DNA from 3 places in the Azonexus sp. MM2026_4 genome. Region 2 is predicted to be linked to each of the others. Evidence: predicted binding sites of a transcription regulator. Region 2 holds the regulator's gene; each other region holds the start of a gene.

Region 1 (7,026 bases), 2.1 Mb from region 2:
ATACCGCCGGACGGATCAGCTAGCGCTGCGGATCAGGTGATCGAAGGCCGACAACGACGCCGTCGCCCCCGCCCCCATGGCGATGATGATCTGCTTGTAGGGCACCGTCGTACAGTCGCCGGCGGCAAAAACACCGGGCACGCTGGTCTGCCCCCGGGCGTCGATCTCGATTTCGCCGAAACGCGACAGGTTGACCGTCCCCTTCAGCCAGTCGGTCGCCGGCAACAGGCCGATCTGGACGAAGATGCCTTCGAGTTCGACGTGCTTCTCCTCGCCGGACACGCGGTCCTTGTAGGTGATGCCGTTGACCTTCTGGCCGTCGCCGGTGACCTCGGTGGTCTGCGCCGACTTGATCACGGTGACGTTGGGCAGGCTGTACAGCTTCTTCTGCAGCACCGCGTCGGCGCGCAGCGTATCGGCGAACTCGAGCAGCGTGACGTGGGCGACGATGCCGGCCAGGTCGATCGCCGCCTCGACGCCGGAGTTGCCGCCGCCGATCACCGCCACGCGCTTGCCCTTGAACAGCGGGCCGTCGCAGTGCGGGCAGAAGCAGACGCCCTTGGCCTTGTATTCCTTTTCGCCGGGCACGTTCATCTCGCGCCAGCGGGCGCCGGTGGCGATGATCACCGACTTCGACCTGAGTGCCGCACCGTTTTCCAGCTGCACCTCGACCAGCCCGCCCTCCTCGGCGGCCGGCACCAACTTTGCCGCGCGCTGCAGGTTCATGATGTCCACCTCGTAGGCCTTGACGTGTTCTTCCAGCGCCATGGCGAGCTTCGGCCCTTCGGTTTCCTTGACCGAGATGAAGTTCTCGATGCCCAGCGTGTCCATCACCTGGCCGCCGAAGCGCTCGGCGACGACGCCGGTGCGGATGCCCTTGCGTGCCGCGTAGATCGCCGCCGCCGCACCGGCCGGTCCGCCGCCGACGACCAGTACGTCGAACGCCGCCTTGTTGCCGATTTCCTCGGCGGCACGGGCGGCGGCGCCGGTATCGACCTTGGCCAGGATTTCCTCGATCGTCATCCGGCCCTGGCCGAATTCCGCGCCGTTCAGGAAAACGGTCGGCACCGCCATGATCTGCCGCGCATCCACTTCGCCCTGGAACAGCGCGCCGTCGATCATCGTGCTGGTCACATTCGGGTTGAGCGCCGCCATCAGGTTGAGCGCCTGGACGACGTCCGGACAGTTGTGACAGGACAGCGAGATGAAGATTTCGAAGTCGAAGGAACCGGCCAGGCCCTTGATCTGCTCGATCACCGCCTGGTCAACCTTCGGCGGGTAGCCGCCGACCTGCAGCAGGGCCAGTACCAGCGAGGTGAATTCGTGGCCCATCGGCAAGCCGGCAAAACGGACGCGGGCGGCCTCGCCGGGGATGGCAACGCCGAAAGACGGGATGCGGGCATGCGCTTCCTCGCGCAGGCTGACCTTGGCCGAGCATTCGAGGATGTCGTTGAGCAGCGCGCGCATCTCCTGCGATTTCGCGTCGTCGCCGAGGGCGGCGACCAGTTCGATCGGCCGTTGCAAGCGTTCGAGGTAAGCCTTGAGTTGTTCCTTGATGGAGCTGTCGAGCATGGTTTTCTCCCTGTTAGCGGTATTGGATGGCACGGCAATAGCGCGCTGCGACGCGCCATTGCGCTGCCATCCGCCGAGCAGCTAGCCCGGCGGTGGTCAGGATCAGATCTTGCCGACCAGATCGAGCGACGGTTTCAGGGTTTCGGCGCCTTCCGTCCACTTGGCCGGGCAGACTTCGCCCGGGTGCGAGGCGACGTACTGGGCGGCCTTGACCTTGCGCAGCAGCTCGGAAGCGTCACGGCCGATGCCCAGGTCGTGGATTTCGGCGACCTTGATTTCGCCTTCCGGATTGACGACGAAGGTGCCGCGCAGCGCCAGGCCTTCGGATTCGATCATGACGTCGAAGTTACGGGTGACGGTACCGGTCGGATCGCCGAGCATCACGTACTGGATCTTGCGGATCGTGTCGGAAGCGTCGGCCCAGGCCTTGTGCGTGAAGTGGGTGTCGGTGGACACCGAATAGACTTCGACGCCGAGCTTCTGGAATTCAGGATAAACGTCGGCCATGTCGCCGAGTTCGGTCGGGCAGACGAAGGTGAAGTCGGCCGGGTAGAAGAAGAAGATCGACCACTTGCCCTTGAGGTCGGCGTCGGAAACGGTGATGAACTTGCCGTTCTGGTAAGCCTGAACGGTGAAGGGCTTGATCTTGGTATTGATGATGGACATGAGTTTTCTCCTTGAGCGGGTGGGTTGAATTGCTGCGACAGGGAGGATCATAGAAAAGCGCCGCCAATCAATCCAATTGATTAAACAAATAAAATCGATTTTAGAAAACTATCCTTGTACCTTGCGCAAGGCCTGCAATCGCCGATACAAGGTTCGCTCGGAAATGCCGAGCCGCTCGGCCAGTTCCCGGCGATTGCCGGCATGCGCCTGCAGCAGGATTTCCTGCTCGGGCCTCGGCACCGGCTTCGCTGCCTGGGCTGCCAAGGTCGGCAGCGCAAAGCGTGCCTTGTCCAGACCCGGCAGGTGCTCGGCCTGGATCACCTCGCCGTCGCACAACAGACAGGCGCGCTCCAGGATATTGCGCAATTCCCGCACATTGCCGGGGTAGCGATAGCTCGCCAGACAGGCTTTGGCTTCCCCGGACAAACTCAGCGAACGGTCGCCGGCGACCCGCGCCAGCAAGGCCTCGGCAAGCAACAGGATATCCTCGCCGCGCTCGCGCAGCGGCGGCAGGAAAATCGGGAAAACATTGAGCCGAAAATACAGATCCTGGCGGAAACTGCCCTGCTCGACCATTTCGGCAAGCGGGCGGTGCGTCGCCGAAATGACGCGGATTTCCGCCTTGCGCAATTCCGGCGAACCGACCCGGCGATAGGTGCCGGTTTCCAGCAGGCGCAGCAATTTAACCTGGATCGTCAACGGGATATCGCCGACCTCGTCGAGAAACAGAGTCCCGCCGGCAGCCGCCTCGACCAGGCCGGTCTTGCGTGCCGAAGCGCCGGTGAAGGCGCCCCGTTCGTGGCCGAACAGTTCGCTTTCGAACAGCGTTTCCGGCAATCCGGAACAGTCGACCGCGACGAAAGGCCGCTCGGCACGCTTGCTCATCTGGTGGATGGCGCCTGCGACCAACTCCTTGCCGGTTCCCGATTCCCCTTGCAGCAACACGGCGGCCTCGGCAGGCGCCACCCGGGCCAGCATTTCCATCATGTGCAGAAAAGGCGGCGAGCGACCGATCAAACCCTGAACATGGGCCTGGCTGCGCGCGCCGGGTATCGGTTCCAGCTTTTCGATGTAATAGACGATCTCGCCGCCTTCATCGCGAATCGGCGACAGTTCGATATTTTCAAAAACTTCGCCAGCCGGGGTGTGGTGCAGATGCAGCACCCGCTCGCGTTGCCCTGAAAGCAGGCTGCGCTGCAACGGACAAGACTCACCAGCAAGATTGCAGGGCACGTCGAAGCGATGCGAAACCTCGTAGCACTTGCGACCGACCACTTCCTGCTCGCCCACCCAGATCCTCCGGTAGGCATCGTTGGCCGCAATGATGCGGTTCTCCCGGTCGCACAGGATGTGCGGCTCGGGCAGGGTCGTCAGGAAAGAAATCAATTCACTCAACATGCCTTGCCTCCGGGCTCGCTCACTGCCGATCATTCTGCCACAAACTGCCACGTCACTGACACACCACTGCCATATGGCAGACCAACCCCCTGGAAAAACCCTACGGGGTTTTATCGAACCATTTACTTTCAATGACTTGGACAACACCTCCGGAGCAAAAAAAGCTGGCACAACTCTTGATAAGTAAAAGCTGTTAAGCAAACACCGGAGGCCTTTCATGAACCAACGCGAACGACGCCTGCGCCGCGAGTTGATTCTCCTCGTCATCGTCAAGCTGATCGCCCTGACGGCGATCTGGTGGCTGTTTATCCGCGACGTCCGGGTCGCGGTCAACGCATCGACCGCTGCCCGCCATTTCACCACCGCCCCGCAAGGAGACCCCCATGCTCAGTGAGCAGCTCGTCGACCTGTCACGACTACAGTTCGCGATCACCGCCATGTACCACTTCCTGTTCGTGCCGCTCACCCTCGGCATGACCTGGATTCTCGTCATCATGGAATCTTGTTACGTGATGACCGGCAAGACCATCTACAAGGACATGACCCGCTTCTGGGGCAAGCTGTTCGGGATCAACTTCGCGCTCGGCGTCACCACCGGCATCACCATGGAGTTCCAGTTCGGCACCAACTGGGCTTACTACTCGCACTACGTCGGCGACATCTTCGGCGCGCCACTGGCCATTGAAGGGCTGATGGCCTTCTTCCTGGAATCGACGCTGATCGGCCTGTTCTTCTTCGGCTGGGATCGGCTGTCGCGGCGCCAGCATCTGCTGGTTACCCTGTTCATGGGCATCGGCACCAATCTGTCGGCACTGTGGATCCTGATCGCCAACGGCTGGATGCAGAACCCGGTCGGCGCCGAATTCAGCTACGTGACGATGCGCATGGAAATGGTCGATTTCTGGGCCGTGCTGTTCAACCCGGATGCCCAGGCCAAGTTCGTTCATACCGTTTCCGCCGGCTATGTCACCGGCGCCATGTTCGTCCTGTCGATTTCGGCCTTTTACCTGCTGCGCGGCCGCGATACCGAATTTGCCAAGAAGAGCTTCCGCATCGGCGCCGCCTTCGGCCTGGCGTCGATCCTCTCCGTCATCGTGCTCGGCGACGAATCCGGCTACACCGTCGGCGAAGCCCAGCAGACCAAACTCGCCGCGATGGAAGCAATGTGGGAAACCGAGCCGGCCCCGGCTTCGTTCAACCTGATTGCGCTGCCCAACGAAAAGGCCATGAAGAACGACTTCGCGATCGAGATTCCCTGGGTCATGGGCCTGCTGGCGACCCGCTCGGTCGATGAGCAGATTCCCGGCATCAAGGAAATCCGCGAGAAAAACCGCGAACGCATCCTTTCCGGCCAGATTGCCGTCACCGCGCTGGAAGCCCTGCGCAAGAACCCGGCTGACACAGAAACCAAGGCGCTGTTCGAGAAGCACGTCGAGGATCTCGGCTTCGGTCTGCTGTTGAAGAAGTACATCGTCGACGTGCGCCAGGCAACGCCGGAAATGATCGACCGCGCCGTCGCCGACACCATCCCCGCCGTCGCCCCGCTGTTCTGGACCTTCCGCATCATGGTCGCCTTCGGCTTCCTGATGCTGGCGCTGTTCGGCATTGCCATGTGGTCGTCGATCAAGGGCAATTTCGCCAGCAAGCCCTGGCTGCTGCGCTGGGCGCTGTGGATGCTGCCGATTCCCTGGCTGTCCTGCGAGATGGGCTGGTTCGTCGCTGAATACGGCCGGCAACCCTGGACCATCTACGGCGTACTGCCCACCCACCTCTCGGTATCGACCTTGTCGACCGCCAGCCTGTACGGCTCGCTCGCCGGCTTCGTCGGCTTCTACACGCTGCTGCTGGCCGTCGAAATGTACCTGATGGTGCGCTTCGCCAAGCAGGGTCCGGGCAGCCTGGGCACCGGCCGCTATGCCAACGAACCCGTTCACGCCTGAGGAACAGAAATGCTATTTGACTACCCAACCCTGAAACTCATCTGGTGGCTGCTGGTCGGCGTCCTGCTGGTCGGCTTCGCCATCATGGACGGCCACGACATGGGGGTCGGCACGCTGCTGCCCTTCGTCGGCAAGAACGACGTCGAGCGCCGCATCGTCATCAACACCGTCGGCCCGCACTGGGACGGCAACCAGGTCTGGTTCATCACCGGCGGCGGCGCCATCTTCGCCGCCTGGCCGTTGGTCTATGCCACCGCCTTCTCCGGCTTCTACTGGGCCATGCTGGCGGTACTCTGGGCACTGTTCTTCCGCCCGGTCGGCTTCGACTACCGCAGCAAGATCGCCAACCCGACCTGGCGCAACACCTGGGACTGGGGTCTGTTCGTCGGCGGTGCCGTACCGCCGCTGATCTTCGGCGTCGCCTTCGGCAACCTCTTCCAGGGCGTTCCCTTCCACTTTGCCGAAAACCTGATGCCCTACTACACCGGCAGCTTCTGGGCCTTGCTCAACCCCTTCGCCCTGCTCTGCGGCCTGGTATCGACGGCGATGATCACCTTCCACGGCGCGGTCTACCTGATGCACCGCACCGAAGACGCGGTCTATCGGCGGGCGCAACTGTCCATGCTGATCTTTGGCGTGCTCCTGCTGCTCGCCTTCTCGGCTGCCGGCATCTGGCTGTGGCAGGGCATTGACGGCTATGCCATTGTTTCCGCCGCCGACCCGGCCGCGTTGCCCAATCCGCTGGACAAGGAAGTCGTGCGCCAGCCCGGTGCCTGGCTCGCCAACTACGGCAAGTACCCGCTCACCATGGCCCTGCCGGCGCTGGCCTATGCCGGCACGCTGGCCGCCATGCTGCTCGCGGTCAATGGTGCGACGCTCGCCGCCTTCGTCGCCTCGTCGCTGGCCATCGTCGGCGTCATCGGCACCGCCGGTGTCTCGCTGTTCCCCTTCGTGATGCCGTCGTCAACCGACCTGCGTTCCGGCCTTACCGTCTGGGACAGCGTTTCCAGCCATCTGACGCTGAACATCATGCTCTGGGCCACCCTGATCTTCATGCCGATCATCATCGCCTACACCAGCTGGGCGTACAAAGTGATGGCCGGCAAGGTCACGGCGGCCTACATCCGCGAAAACGACCACGCTGCCTACTGAGGAAAACGCCATGACCACCTGTACCTGCCAGGGAACATCCTTCACCGTCTGTGACAGCCCGGCCCGCCGCCAGTGGATGATGGCCACCGCCGGCGTCGGCGGCGCGCTGACGCTGGCGGCAATCGTCCCCTTTGTTTCCAGCCTGATGCCATCGGAACGGGCACTGGCGGCCGGCGCACCGGTGGAAGTTGATATCGGCAAGTTGGCGCCAGGCACGATGATGGTCGTCGAATGGCGCGGCAAGCCGGTATGGATCCTCAACCGCACACCGGAAATGCTGGCCGCGCTGAAAAAGGCC
Region 2 (7,026 bases):
GGCGGCGACGCTTTGGCGGACGATCCGTGTAAACTTGCGGCCGCAACAACGCGCCACCACCACGAGCAAAGACCGCCGATCATGGATACTCCCGTCTCCGCCAACCTGCAAAAACTCCGCAAATATCTCGAAGGCCGCACCGGCAAGGCGATCATGGACTACAACATGATCGCCGACGGGGACACCGTCCTGGTCTGCTGCTCCGGCGGCAAGGATTCCTACACCCTGCTCGCCATGCTGATGGCGCTGCAGAAGCGGGCACCGGTGAAGTTCCGTCTGATTGCGATGAACCTCGACCAGAAGCAGCCTGGATTCCCGGCCGATGTCCTGCCCTCTTATTTCGAGTCGATCGGCATCGACTACCGGATCGTCGAGGCCGATACCTATTCGATCGTCAAGGACAAGATTCCCGAGGGGAAAACCACCTGCTCGCTGTGCTCGCGCCTGCGCCGCGGCATCATCTACCGCACCGCGAAGGAACTTGGTGCCAACAAGATTGCCCTCGGCCATCACCGCGACGACATGGTTCATACCCTGTTCCTCAACATGCTGTTCGGCGGCAAGATGAAGGCGATGCCGCCGAAGCTGGTGACCGACGACAAGGCGCACGTCGTGATCCGGCCGCTCGCCTACTGCAGCGAAACCGACATCGCCAAGTTTGCCCGCGGCATGGCTTTTCCCATCATTCCCTGCAATCTCTGCGGTTCGCAGGAAAACCTGCAGCGGCAGAAGATCAAGGAAATGATGCAGGACTGGGACCGTCGCTATCCGGGTCGCACCGAATCGGTCTTCACCGCCATGCAGAACGTCGTGCCGTCCCATCTCGCCGACAATGCACTGTTCGATTTCAGCGGGCTGACGCTGGATACGCCGGTCGACGAGGGCGATATCGCCTTCGACGCCCAACCGCTGGAATTCAGCGGCGCAATTCCGATTTCCCCGCTTGCCTGATGCCACGAAATGCAGTCCGTCATATAATCGGACGTCCTTTCCATCCAGTCCAGCTATGAACGCGCAGCGCCCGATCCCCGTCATCATGGTCGCCGATATCACCGGCAGCGCTTCGCTCCATCAGCGCCTGGACGAACAGGAGGCGGAACGCGCCATCGACCGCTGCATCAAGCGCATGCAACGCGCCATCGATGCTTACGACGGGAAGCTGTTGCAACAGGTGGGCGACGAGATCCTGGTGTCTTTCCCGACCCCGGAAAATGCCTGCTACGCGGCCGTCGACATGCATCAGCGAGTCGCTGACCTGCCACCGGTCTCCGGACACAAGCTGAGCATTCGCGTAGCCCTGCACGACAAGGGCAACGATCCGGAACAGCCAGCGAAGCCGGAAACGCTGGCCAACCTGATGCGTATCGGCGGTTACGCCCGCGGCGATCAGATACTGTGTAGTGGGGCAATCGTTGCCGCGCTGCCGCCGAGCACGGTAATCACCACCCAGGCAAGACCGGATGTGGGCAATTTGACCGAAGCAGAAAATCAACTTCTGGTCTTCGAGATCAACTGGCCGGCAAAGACGGTCGCCGCGCCGCAGCACCACTCCATGTTCGGCCCCCACAACCAGCCGCGGGTTGCCGAGCGACTTTGCCTGCGCTATCACGGCCAAGCCTTCCTGATCGATCAGAAGGCGCCGGTGATCAGCCTTGGCCGCGATCCATCGTGCAAGCTGCTGGTCGAGAACCGTCGGGTTTCGCGCTTGCATGCGCGCATCGAGCGCCGCGACGACGGCTACTATCTGGTCGACACCAGCACCAATGGCAGCTTCCTGACCCTGCAGGGACAACGGGAGGTGCTGGTTCGCAAGCATGAAGCTTTGCTCGACGGCAAGGGCATCATCTGCTTTGGCAGCTCGGCCAACGATACGGCCGCCGAACGCATCGAATTCGAACACCTCTGAGCGAGGCGAAGGGCCAGTCTCAGGGCGTTTCGTCAGTCATCACCCGGCTTTGCCGGTCGATGAAATCCTGCATCGAATCAATTCCCCGATACTGCAGGATGGTATTGCGCACCGCAGCCTCCAGCAGCACCGCCAGGTTGCGTCCGGCGGCAACGGGGATCACCACCTTGCGCACCGGAACACCAAGCACTTCCTGAGTCTGCGCATCGAGCGGCAGGCGTGGTGCATCTTCGGCGGCGATCGTCCGCTGCAGGTGAACGATCAGCTTCAGCTTCATTTTCCGGCGCGACGCCGTTTCGCCGAAGATGGTACGGATGTTGAGCAGCCCGAGCCCGCGCACCTCGAGGAAATCCCGCAGCATGCCGGGGCAACGGCCCTCGATCGTGGTTGGCGCGATGCGCGCCATTTCGACGACGTCGTCGGCAACCAGGCCGTGGCCGCGGGAAATCAGTTCGAGCGCCAGTTCCGACTTGCCGACCCCGGAATCGCCGGTGATCAGCACGCCCATGCCGAGCACGTCCATGAATACCCCGTGCAGGCTGACCGTATCGGCGAGGCGAGCGGAAAGGTAGATGCGCAGGTGATCGATCACCGCTGAACAATGCTTGGGCGAAAGGATCAACGGCACATCGGCCTGCCGACAGGCTTCGAGCACGAAATCGGGCGGCTTGAGTCCATCGGCAACGATCATCGCCGGCGTCCTGGCCGACAACAGATCGCTGAATAGCTGGCCGAAGCGGCGTTCGCCGATCCGCATCGCCCAGTCGTACTCGGCCTGCCCCATGACCTGCAGGCGTTCCGGGTGAATGATGTTGATGTGGCCGACGACGTCGGCGCCGTAATTGCTCGCCGCCTTCAGTTCGACCCGACGGTCGGCACGCTGGCCGACTACCCAGTTGAACAACAACTGCTCGCGGTTGTCCTGGTACAACTGTTCAAGGCTGATGTGGCGCACGGCGCGGAATCAGGACTTCTTGAACAGGGAGAGAACGGTTGCGACGTCGGGCGCCGCCAGCAGGGCTTCGCGGAAGGCCCGGTCGGAGAAGCGTTGCGCCAGTTCGGAAAGGATCTGCAGATGCTCCTCGGTCGCCTGCTCCGGCACCAGCAACACGAATAGCAGGGTGACCGGGCGGCCGTCCGGCGAATCGAAGGGAATCGGTGTGGTCAGGCGGATTAGTGCACCGGCCGCCTGTTTCAGGCCTTTGATGCGGCCATGCGGGATCGCGATGCCCTGACCGAGGCCAGTGGAGCCCAGCTTCTCGCGAGCAAACAGGCTATCGAAAATCTGCGTCCGGGCCATGCCGAGCCGACCTTCGAAAAGCATCCCGGCCTGTTCGAAAACACGTTTCTTGCTGCTCGCATCCAAATCAAGCAGAACCTGGTCGGCAGTCAGAATGTTGTCTAGGGGGGTCATGGGAAAGTGTTGAAGCAAAAAGACCGCAGCCGGGAATGGCTGCGGTCAGGGCCGGCTTATTCGCCTTCAAGGTGCTGCGACGGTTTCTCACCGCGATGGTGATCCTGCACCTTCTGCTTGTACTTCTGGACCTGGCGGTCGAGCTTGTCGAACATGGCATCGATCGCTGCGTAAAGATCGTCGCCGGCTTCCTCGACATGGATGTCCTTGCCCGGCACGTGCAGGGTAACTTCAGCCTGCTGCTTGAGCTTCTCGACCGAGAGCACGACGCTGACGCCGGTCACCTTGTCGAAGTGACGCAGAACGGGTTCGAGCTTGTTCTCGACGTATTCGCGCAGGGCCGGGGTAACTTCAATATGATGACCGCTGATTTGCAGATTCATTTTTTCTCCTCTCTCTACAGGGTCTTTCGTAAATTGACCGGCGGGATGTTCAACGATTCGCGGTATTTGGCGACCGTGCGTCGGGCAACGACGATTCCCTGCTGGCCTAGTATTTCGGATAATTGACTATCCGACAAGGGCTTCTTGCCATCCTCCGCCGAAATCAATTGCTTGATCAGCGCACGAATGGCGGTGGCAGAACAGGCACCGCCAGTATCGGTGGATACGTGGCTGCCAAAGAAGTATTTGAGCTCGAAAATTCCCCGCGGCGTCGCCATGTATTTCTGGCTGGTCACCCGTGAAATGGTCGATTCGTGGAGGCCGAGCAGGTCGGCAATCTCGCGCAGGACCAGGGGCCGCATGGCGACTTCGCCGTGCTCGAAGAATTGGCGCTGGCGGTCGACGATGGCCTGGGTGACGCGGTGGATGGTCTCGAAACGCTGCTGGACGTTCTTGATCAGCCAGCGTGCTTCCTGCAACTGGCCGCTCAGATTGCCGTTGCCGCGCCGCTGCTTGGCGAGGATTTCCGCGTACAAGCGGTTGATGCGCAGGCGAGGGTAGGCGTCCGGATTGATGTAGGCCGTCCACTTGCCCTTGAGTTTCTTGACGATGACATCGGGCGTGATGTAACGCGCTTCGATCTGCGAATAGCCGGCGGCCGGCCGCGGATTGAGGCTGGTGATCAGTTCGTGGGCGCCCTTGAGGATTTCGTCGTCACAGCCGGTGAGTCGGCGAATCCGCGCAAAATCGCGGGCGGCCAGAAGTTCCAGGTGCTTGTCGGCGATGGCCATGGCCAACGTCCGCTCGGCGCAATCTTCCTCGACCTTGAGCTGCAGCAGCAGACATTCGCGCAGATCGCGGGCGCCAACACCGGTCGGATCGAAGTTCTGGATGTGGCGCAGGGCGATGTCGAGCTCTTCGAGTTCGACTTCGTACTCGGCGGGCAGGGTTTCCCAGAGTTCATCGAGAGGCGTCGCCAGATAACCGTCATCGTCGAGCGCTTCGATCAGGAAACGGACCAGGCTGCGATCGCGTTCCGACATCTGGGTCATTCCCAGTTGCCAACCGAGGTGCTCGCGCAGGCTGACATTGGCTGCGTGACTGTCCTGCGGGTCGTTGTCGTCATCCTCGTCACGCCCGGCGCCGGTGAAGGTACCGGCGTCGCTCGACCAGCGGTCGTCATCGACGTCGTCCGGGGTCATCGGCGGCTCGCCCTGAGCGTCCTCGTGACTTTCCGGTGGGCTTGCCGTCTCTGCCGAGCTTGCCTTGTCCGGCGAATCGAATTGCTGGGCGGCGGCATACGACTCGGTCGGGCCGTCGTCGTCGCGCTCCAGCATCGGGTTTTCCAGCAGATAGCGTTCGATCTCCTGCTGCATCTCGACCGTAGACAGTTGCAGCAGCTTGATCGACTGCTGCAACTGCGGCGTCAGGGCGAGATGTTGCGAGAGTTTGAGCTGGAGTGCCGGTTTCATTGCGGGAATGGTCTGGTCACGTAGGAATCAAAGCCGGAAATGTTCGCCAAGGTATACCTTGCGCACGCTTTCATTGTCGACAATTTCTTCCGGCCGCCCGGAAGCCAGGACGTGACCGGCGTTGATGATCACTGCGTGATCGCAGATGCCGAGGGTCTCGCGAACATTGTGGTCGGTAATCAGGACACCGATGCCGCGATCCTTGAGGAAACGGATGATTTTCTGGATTTCCAGCACGGCGATCGGATCGACACCGGCGAAAGGTTCGTCGAGCAGAATGAAACGCGGATTGGTCGCCAGCGCCCGGGCAATTTCGACACGCCGCCGCTCGCCGCCGGAAAGCGCCGCCGCATTGACATGGCGGACATGGCCGATATGCAGCTCGCTCAACAACTCCTCGAGCCGCGCGGCGATCTCGGTCGGCGTCAGCTTCTGCAACTCCAGCACCGCCTGGATGTTTTCCTCGACGTTGAGCTTGCGGAACACCGATGCTTCCTGCGGCAGATAGGACAGTCCGAGGCGGGCCCGGGCATGCATCGCCTGATGGGTCAAGCGCTCCTCGTCGATATAGACCTCGCCGCCATCGGCAACCACCAGACCGACGACCATGTAGAAACACGTGGTCTTGCCGGCGCCGTTCGGACCGAGCAGGCCGACCACCTCGCCCGACCTGACGGCGAAGGAAACGTCCTCGACGACAGTCCGCGCCTTGTAGCGCTTTTTCAGGTTATGGGCGGACAGGGTGGCTGACGGCAGGCTCATTCGTCTTCGACTCCACGCAGGACATGGCGGATCGCTTCATGGGAAAAGCCGCGATACTGCAGGAAACGCGTCTGTTTTGCACGCTCTTCCGGAGATTCCGGCGGCTGGCCGAACTTCCTGACCCAGATCGCCCGGCAACGTTCCAGCTCGTCGCCGGCCTCCGGTAGCGCCGCCGCGATCTCGCTGTCGCCGATACCGCGCTGCTTCAACTCCTGGCGCAGACGGGCGTTGCCATAGCGGCCGGCACGGGCGACCACCCGTTGCCTGGCATAGCGGTCGTCGGACAGCAGCCCCTGCTGCTCCAGCGCATCGAGCACCGCCAGCAGCGCCTCGCCGGACTCGGCCTGGGCGGCCAACCGGGCATGCAGCTCGGCCCGGCTATGTTCGCGCCGGGCCAATAACTGCAGGGCGCGCTGACGCAGTTCAGTCATCCCCGCCGGACGAACGGGTCGGCTTGAGCACCTTGGCCGCTGCCGCCTCACGGATTTTCGCCTCGATCTCGCGGGCGGTATCCGGGTGGCTACGCAGGAACTCGCGGGCGTTGTCCTTGCCCTGGCCAATCTTCTCGCCCTGGTAGGCATACCAGGCGCCGGACTTGTCGATCAGCTTGTGGGCAACGCCCATCTCGACAATCTCGCCTTCGCGGGAAATGCCTTCACCGTAGAGGATATCGAAAATGGCTTCGCGGAACGGCGGCGACACCTTGTTCTTGACCACCTTGACCTTGGTCTCGTTGCCGATCACCTCGTCGCCCTTCTTGATGCCGCCGATGCGGCGGATGTCCATGCGCACCGAAGCGTAGAACTTGAGCGCGTTACCGCCGGTGGTGGTTTCCGGCGAGCCGAACATGACGCCGATCTTCATCCGGATCTGGTTGATGAAGATGACCAGCGTATTGGTCTTCTTGATGTTGGCGGTCAGCTTGCGCAACGCCTGCGACATCAGGCGAGCGTGCAGGCCGACCATCTGGTCGCCCATTTCGCCTTCGATTTCGGCACGAGGGGTGAGGGCGGCGACCGAGTCGATGACGATGATGTCGACCGAACCCGAGCGCACCAGCATGTCGGAAATCTCCAGCGCCTGCTCGCC
Region 3 (7,026 bases), 1.2 Mb from region 2:
ACCGCTGATTTTTCAGGCCCCTTGCTGCAGCGCCGCAACCGGCACGAATCTCGCTAATCTCCGAACACCCCGCCCCCAACGGGACTGCCAGACCAGAACAGGAGAACAGCGCATGGACAAGACGATGGAAACCGCGCAGCGACTCGCCCGCTTCAAGCTGCAGGTCAAGCGCACGCTGGGCCAGACCGTCGACCTCGAACGCCTCACCCGCGACCCCGGCTACGCCCGGCAGCGGCTGGCCGAAATCGAGGAAGCGGCCGAGGACGAGGAACTCCTGGTCCAGCTCCTGCAGTTGCGCGACCTGCTGCTGCCGGCAGCCAGGGTGCCGAGCGCAGCCCCGGCGGCAGCGGCCGCCGCGTCCGGCGAGTCGACAACGCCGCGCACGGCGCCCCTGCGCAACTACCTGCAGGGCGCCCGCGCCTGGTAGGCCGGCGGCACGCCCGGCGGCGGGTATAATCCGGCCTTCGTCAAAGCCATCCCCGTACCGCCATGCGTCTTTCCCGGACCCTTACCGCCGCCCTGCTTTCCGCCCTTCTCCTCGCCGCCTGCGGCGAAGCCGAGGACACCCGCCCCGGCCAGCCGGTCAAGACCCGGCAGACCGCGTTCAAGGAAATCATCAAGGTCTTCGAGCCGATGGGCGTGATGCTGCGCGGAAAACGCTACGAGGAAGAAAAGTTCCTGCGCCTGGCCAGCGCGCTGCACGAGAAGCGCGACGGCCCCTGGGCGCATTTCGGCGCCGACACCAATTACCCGCCGACCAAGGCGACGCCGCTGGTCTGGCAGGAGCCGGACCGTTTCGCGCAGCAGCGCGACATTTTCCTGAAGAGCACCGACGAACTGCTGGCCGCCGCGCAGAGCAAGGACCAGGCGCGCATCCAGACCGCCTACGACGCGGTGTACGCCAGTTGCCAGGACTGCCACAAGCCGTTCAAGACGCGCTGAAACCATGCTCCGCCTGACCGAACTCAAGCTGCCGCTCGACCATCCGCCGGGCGCGCTGCGGCCCGCCCTGTGCGCCCGCCTGGGGATCGAAGACGCGGCGTTGCTCGATTTCCGCATCGTCAAGCGCAGCCACGACGCGCGCAAGAAATCGGCGATCGTCCTCATCTACCAGATCGACGTCGAACTGCGCGACGAGGCCGCCGTCGCCGCCCGCCTGGCCGATGACCGCCATCTCGTGCCGACGCCGGACATGGATTACCACTTCGTCGCCCACGCCCCCGCCGGGCTGAACGAGCGCCCGGTGATCATCGGCATGGGTCCGTGCGGCCTGATGGCCGGGCTGCTGCTGGCGCAGATGGGCTTCCGGCCGATCCTGCTGGAGCGCGGCAAGGCGGTGCGCGAGCGGACCAAGGACACCTGGGGCCTGTGGCGCAAGCACCAGCTCGACCCGGAATCCAACGTCCAGTTCGGCGAGGGCGGCGCCGGCACCTTCTCCGACGGCAAGCTGTACAGCCAGATCAAGGACCCGAATTTCCTCGGCCGCAAGGTGATGACCGAGTTCGTCAAGGCCGGCGCGCCGGAGGAGATCCTCTACCTGAGCAAGCCGCACATCGGCACCTTCCGCCTGGTCAAGATGGTCGAGAACATGCGCGCGACGATCCGCGAACTGGGCGGCGAAATCCGCTTCGGCGCCCGCGTCGAGCGCCTGTTCACCGAGAACCGCCAGGTCACCGGCGTCGAACTGGCTGGCGGCGAACGCATCGCCAGCCGCCACGTCGTGCTGGCGATCGGCCACAGCGCCCGCGACACCTTCGAGATGCTGCACGCCGAGGGCGTCTATGTCGAAGCCAAGCCCTTCGCCATCGGTTTCCGCATCGAGCATCCGCAGACGCTGATCGACAAGGCCCGCTTCGGCCCCAACGCCGGCAACGAACTACTCGGCGCCGCCGACTACAAGCTGGTGCATCACTGCGCCAACGGCCGCGCCGCCTACAGCTTCTGCATGTGCCCGGGCGGCCAGGTGGTCGCCGCGACGTCCGAACCGGGGCGCGTCGTCACCAACGGCATGAGCCAGTATTCGCGCGCCGAGCGCAACGCCAACTCGGCGCTGGTGGTCAATGTCGAACCGGAAGACTTCCCCGGCGATTACCGGCAGAACCCGCTGGCCGGCATCGACTTCCAGCGCCACTGGGAAAGCCAGGCCTTCATCGCCGGCGGCAGCAGCTACGACGCGCCGGCGCAGCGGGTCGGCGATTTCCTCGCCGGCCGCCCGTCGACCGCGCTCGGCAGCGTCGAGCCGTCGTACCAGCCGGGCGTACACCTGACCGACCTCGCCCAATGCGCGCCGGCTTTCGTGATCGACGCGCTGCGCGAGGCGATCCCCGCCTTCGACCGGCAGATCAAGGGCTTCGCGATGGCCGACGCGCTGCTCACCGGGGTCGAGACGCGCACCTCGTCGCCGCTGCGCATCAAGCGCGGCGACGACTACCAGAGCATCAACACGCGCGGCCTCTACCCGGCCGGCGAAGGCGCCGGCTACGCCGGCGGTATCCTGTCGGCCGGCGTGGACGGAATCAAGGTCGCCGAAGCGCTGGCGCTGGCGATGCTCGGCCGGCAGTGAAGCCGGCCGAAACTCAGGCCGCCTCGCTCATCGGCACCAGGAAGTCCTTGCTGATGCCGTCGCCGATCAGGTAGATGCGGTCCATGAAGTCGGTCAGCCATTCGTGCAGGCCGCCTTCCAGCAGGTCGTCGATGCGGCCGTAACGCAGTTGCGAGTAGAGCTGGCCGGCCTGGCGCAGGGTCTCGCCGGAATGGCTGTTGGCAACTAGCTCCAGGTTCTTGACCACGCCACTGAGGCAAAAGCGCAGGGAGCGCGGCATGTCGCTGTTGAGGATGAGCAGTTCGGCGACCCGCTCCGGCGTGATGACGTCGCGGTAGACCTTGCGATAGACCTCGAAGCCGGACACCGAGCGGAGCAGCGCGCCCCACTGGTAGAAGTCGGTCGCCTCCTCTTCCTCGCCGTGCGGACGCAGCACGTGGTACTTGACGTCGAGAATGCGCGCCGTGTTGTCGGCGCGTTCGAGCAGCGTGCCGAGACGGATGAAGTGGAAGGCCTCGTCCTGCAGCAAGGTGCCCAGCGTGGTGCCGCGCGACAGCGAGGAACGCATCTTGACCCACTCGAAGAACTCGCCGATGCCGGCGTTGGCAATCTGCTCGAAGCTCTTTTCACGGGCTTCCAGCCAGGTCGAGTTCATCGTCTCCCACATTTCCGTGGTCAGCGTGCCACGCACGGCGTGCGCGTTCTCGCGGGCCAGGCGCAGGCAGCTGAAGATCGACGAGAAATTGTCCGGGTCGCTGACCATGAAGCGCAGCACGTTCTCGCCGGTGACCGTGTCGTACTTGGCGGCGTAGGCCTCCTCGAGGCTGTTCAAGGCGATGATCGCGGCCCAGCTCTGGTTGGTTGCGCCTTCGGACTGCGGCACCAGCGACATCTGCCAGGTGACGTTGAGCAGGCGGGCAAGGTTCTCGGCGCGCTCGATGTAGCGCGACATCCAGAACAGGTGATCGGCGGTACGGCTCAGCATGATTCATCCTCCAGAACCCAGGTATCCTTGGTGCCGCCGCCCTGCGACGAATTGACGACGAGCGAGCCCTCGGTCAGCGCAACCCGGGTCAGGCCGCCGGGCACCATGTTCACGCACTTGCCCGAGGACAGCACGAAGGGGCGCAGGTCGAGGTGACGCGGCGCGATGCCGGCCTCGACGAAGGTCGGGCAGTTGGACAGCGCCAGCGTCGGCTGGGCGATGTAGCCCTCCGGCTTGGCGAGCAGCAACTGGCGGAACTTCTCGATCTGCTCCTTGGTGGAGGCCGGGCCGACCAGCATGCCGTAGCCGCCGGCACCATGCACTTCCTTGACCACCAGCTCGGCCAGGTGATCGAGCACGTAGGCGAGCTCGTCCGGCTTGCGGCACATGTAGGTCGGCACGTTGTTCAGGCGCGGCTCTTCGCCGAGGTAGAAGCGGATCATCTCCGGTACGTAGGGATAGATCGACTTGTCGTCGGCGACGCCGGTGCCGATCGCGTTCGACAGGGTGACGTTGCCGGCCTGGTAGGCCTTCAGGATGCCGGGCACGCCGAGCGCCGAATCGGCACGGAAGGCGAGCGGGTCCATGAAGTCGTCGTCGATCCGCCGGTAGATCACGTCGACCCGTTGCGGCCCCTGCGTCGTGCGCATGTACACGGTGTCGTTCTTGACGAAGAGATCGCGCCCCTCGACCAGCTCGACGCCCATCTGCTGGGCCAGGAAGCTGTGCTCGAAATAGGCGCTGTTGTAGGCGCCCGGGGTCAGCACGACCACCGTCGGGTCGGCGATGCCCTGCGGCGCGACAGCGCGCAGTTTTTCCAGCAGCATGTCCGGGTAGTGCTGGACCGGCGCCACCTTGTGCCGGGCGAACAACTCCGGGAAGAGCCGCATCATCATCTTGCGGTCTTCGAGCATGTAGGAAACACCCGACGGTACGCGCAGGTTGTCTTCGAGCACGTAGAACTCGCCGGCGCCGGCGCGCACCACGTCGACCCCGGCAATGTGCGCATAGATGCCGGCGGGCACATCGACGCCCTGCATCACGGCGCGGTACTGGGCATTGTTGAGCACCTGCTCGGCCGGGATCTTGCCGGCCTTGAGGATTTCCTGGTCGTGGTAGATGTCCCACAGGAACATGTTGAGCGCCCGCACCCGCTGGCGCATGCCGCGCTCCAGCGCCTTCCACTCTGCCGCCGGGATGATGCGCGGAATGATGTCGAAGGGAATCAGGCGCTCCTTGCCGGCCTCCTCGCCATAGACGGCAAAGGTGATGCCGACGCGGTGAAAGGCCAGGTCGGCCTCGGCGCGCTTGCGCTCGATGCGCTCGGGCGGCGTCGCCTGCAGCCAGGCCTCGTATCCCTTGTAGTGCTCCCGGACGCCGCCGTTGGCGTCATACATCTCGTTATAGAAGTTCATGTTGGACTCGTCACTGAGGATGCTCTCGAAGAACTTTCAGCAGAATCCATGCCACGCCCCAAAATGGCATCGAATCAGTGAGTTGGCAAAAGGCAGCGCAAAGTACCGCCCCAATGTGGTGCCATGCCAATTCAAGCTGGTGCAAAAAAAATCGCCGGCGTCTGCCGGCGATTTTCAGGATGTTGCAACGGGTCGGTCAGGCGCGTTCGAGGATGACCGCAATGCCCTGGCCGCCGCCGATGCACATGGTGACCAGCGCGTACTTGCCGCCGATGCGTTCCAGTTCATAAAGGGCCTTGGTGGCGATGAAGGCGCCGGAGCAGCCGACCGGGTGGCCGAGAGCAATGGCACCGCCGTTCGGGTTGGTCTTCGCCGGGTCGAGGCCGAGCACCTTGGACACCGAGAGGGCCTGGGCGGCGAAGGCTTCGTTCGATTCGATGACGTCCATCTGATCGAGCGTCAGGCCGGCCTTCTTCAGCGCCAGCTTGGTCGCCGGGATCGGGCCTTCGCCCATGATGTCGTTCGGCACACCGGCAACGGCATAACCGGCGATGCGGGCACGCGCCTTGTAGCCGGCCTTGGCGGCAACGTCGGCGGCGGCGAGCACGAAGAAGGCAGCGCCGTCGTTGATGCCGGAAGCGTTACCGGCGGTGACCGTACCGTCCTTCTTGAACGCCGGCTTCATCTTGGCCAGGCTTTCCATCGTCGTGCCGCGCTTCGGGTGCTCGTCGGTGTCGAAGACGACTTCGCCCTTGCGCGTCTGCTTGACGATGGGAACGATCTGCGACTGGAAGTAGCCGGCGTCGATGGCGGCAGCGGCACGACGCTGCGATTCGACGGCGAAGGCATCCTGCGCTTCACGGGTGATGCCATGCTTTTCCGCCAGGTTTTCGGCGGTGATGCCCATGTGGCCGACGCCAAACGGGTCGGTGAGGACGGCGACCATCGAGTTGACCGCCTTGGTGTCGCCCATGCGCGCGCCGGAACGCAGCGTCGGCATCAGGTAGGCGGCCTTCGACATGACTTCGACGCCACCGCCGATACCGTAGTCGGCATCGTTCAACATGATGTTCTGGGCGGTGGTGACGATGCCCTGGAGGCCGGAAGCGCACAGGCGGGAAACCTGCATGGCCACCGATTCCATCGGCAGGCCGGCCTGGATCGAGGCGACGCGCGAAGCGTAGGCATAACGGGAGTCGGTCGGCATCGTGGTGCCGACGGTGACGTAGTTGATCTGTTGCGGATCGACGCCGGAACGGGCGATCGCTTCCTTCATCACGATGCCGGCCAGTTCGCTGGTATCGAAATCGGCGAGGGAACCGCCAAAGGCGCCAATCGGGGAACGGACTGCGCTCAGGACAACAACTTCTCTGCTCATGTAGAACTCCTCTTAAAAATTATTTTCAGCCCGCCAGATTGGCCAGCCCCAACAAAAAGAGCAACAACACCCACAACACCGTCGCCCGCCAGACGAGACCGACGGCGCTCTGCATGAAATCGACGTCGGCCGGTTCGCCCAGGCCGAGTTCGGCCCGGTCGGAAACCTCGCCTTCGTCCACCACCGAGCCGCCCAACTGCACACCGAGCGCCCCCGCCCCGCTTGCCAGCACGATGCCGAGATCGCGGTCCGGCCACAGTGCCGGCTGCGTCCGCCAGCAATGCACGGCATCCTCGAAATCGCCGACGACGGCGAAGGCCGAGGCCGTCGTCCGTAACGGCAACCAGTCGATCAGGGCGAAAGCCTGCCGGGCGAATGTTACGAACTCATTATGCGCCGCGCCGCCGAGCACTGTCCAACGCTCGCGCACGATCAGCGCCAGGCGATAGAGCAGCGCGCCGCATGGCCCCGGCAGCAGCACGAACCAGAGCAGGACGGCGAAGACATGGCGGTGCGAGGCGGCCAACGCGCCCTCGATCGACAGCCGCGCCACCTCGCGCGCGCTCAAGCCCTGCGTCGGCCGGTCCTGCCATTCGCCGAGCAGTTGGCGGGCGCGCTCGAGATCGCCCAGACGCAAGGCCAGCTGGATTTCGGTGTAATGGTGGCTGAACTGGCGAAAGCCCATGGTCAGGTAGAGCACGCCGAC

Evidence for each region. Region 2 encodes sigma-54, which starts transcription at its own class of promoters, with help from an activator protein. Its sites were predicted from a motif close to TGGCACGCTTNCTGCTNA; they were not measured.
Region 1: the regulator sigma-54 is predicted to act here: its motif matches at 3,802-3,819, upstream of cydP (cytochrome oxidase putative small subunit CydP).
Region 3: the regulator sigma-54 is predicted to act here: its motif matches at 4,979-4,996, upstream of AC0KWY_RS07935 (circularly permuted type 2 ATP-grasp protein).

Annotation. Positions count from the first base shown of each region.
Region 1 covers NZ_CM148380.1:372,543-379,568, reverse strand. The annotation lists gene ahpF (alkyl hydroperoxide reductase subunit F) at 16-1,572, opposite strand; gene ahpC (alkyl hydroperoxide reductase subunit C) at 1,675-2,238, opposite strand; gene AC0KWY_RS01715 (sigma-54 interaction domain-containing protein) at 2,347-3,636, opposite strand; gene cydP (cytochrome oxidase putative small subunit CydP) at 3,854-4,030, shown strand; gene AC0KWY_RS01705 (cytochrome ubiquinol oxidase subunit I) at 4,020-5,576, shown strand; gene cydB (cytochrome d ubiquinol oxidase subunit II) at 5,586-6,728, shown strand; gene petA (ubiquinol-cytochrome c reductase iron-sulfur subunit) at 6,739-7,026, shown strand, end outside.
Region 2 covers NZ_CM148380.1:2,915,125-2,922,150, forward strand. The annotation lists gene ttcA (tRNA 2-thiocytidine(32) synthetase TtcA) at 82-951, shown strand; gene AC0KWY_RS13750 (FHA domain-containing protein) at 1,007-1,906, shown strand; gene hprK (HPr(Ser) kinase/phosphatase) at 1,926-2,861, opposite strand; gene ptsN (PTS IIA-like nitrogen regulatory protein PtsN) at 2,871-3,320, opposite strand; gene hpf (ribosome hibernation-promoting factor, HPF/YfiA family) at 3,377-3,703, opposite strand; gene AC0KWY_RS13770 (RNA polymerase factor sigma-54) at 3,718-5,175, opposite strand; gene lptB (LPS export ABC transporter ATP-binding protein) at 5,203-5,937, opposite strand; gene recX (recombination regulator RecX) at 5,934-6,368, opposite strand; gene recA (recombinase RecA) at 6,361-7,026, opposite strand, start outside.
Region 3 covers NZ_CM148380.1:1,719,611-1,726,636, forward strand. The annotation lists gene AC0KWY_RS07915 (hypothetical protein) at 113-427, shown strand; gene AC0KWY_RS07920 (c-type cytochrome) at 490-942, shown strand; gene AC0KWY_RS07925 (NAD(P)/FAD-dependent oxidoreductase) at 947-2,563, shown strand; gene AC0KWY_RS07930 (alpha-E domain-containing protein) at 2,577-3,527, opposite strand; gene AC0KWY_RS07935 (circularly permuted type 2 ATP-grasp protein) at 3,521-4,942, opposite strand; gene AC0KWY_RS07940 (acetyl-CoA C-acyltransferase family protein) at 5,139-6,320, opposite strand; gene AC0KWY_RS07945 (CobD/CbiB family protein) at 6,346-7,026, opposite strand, start outside.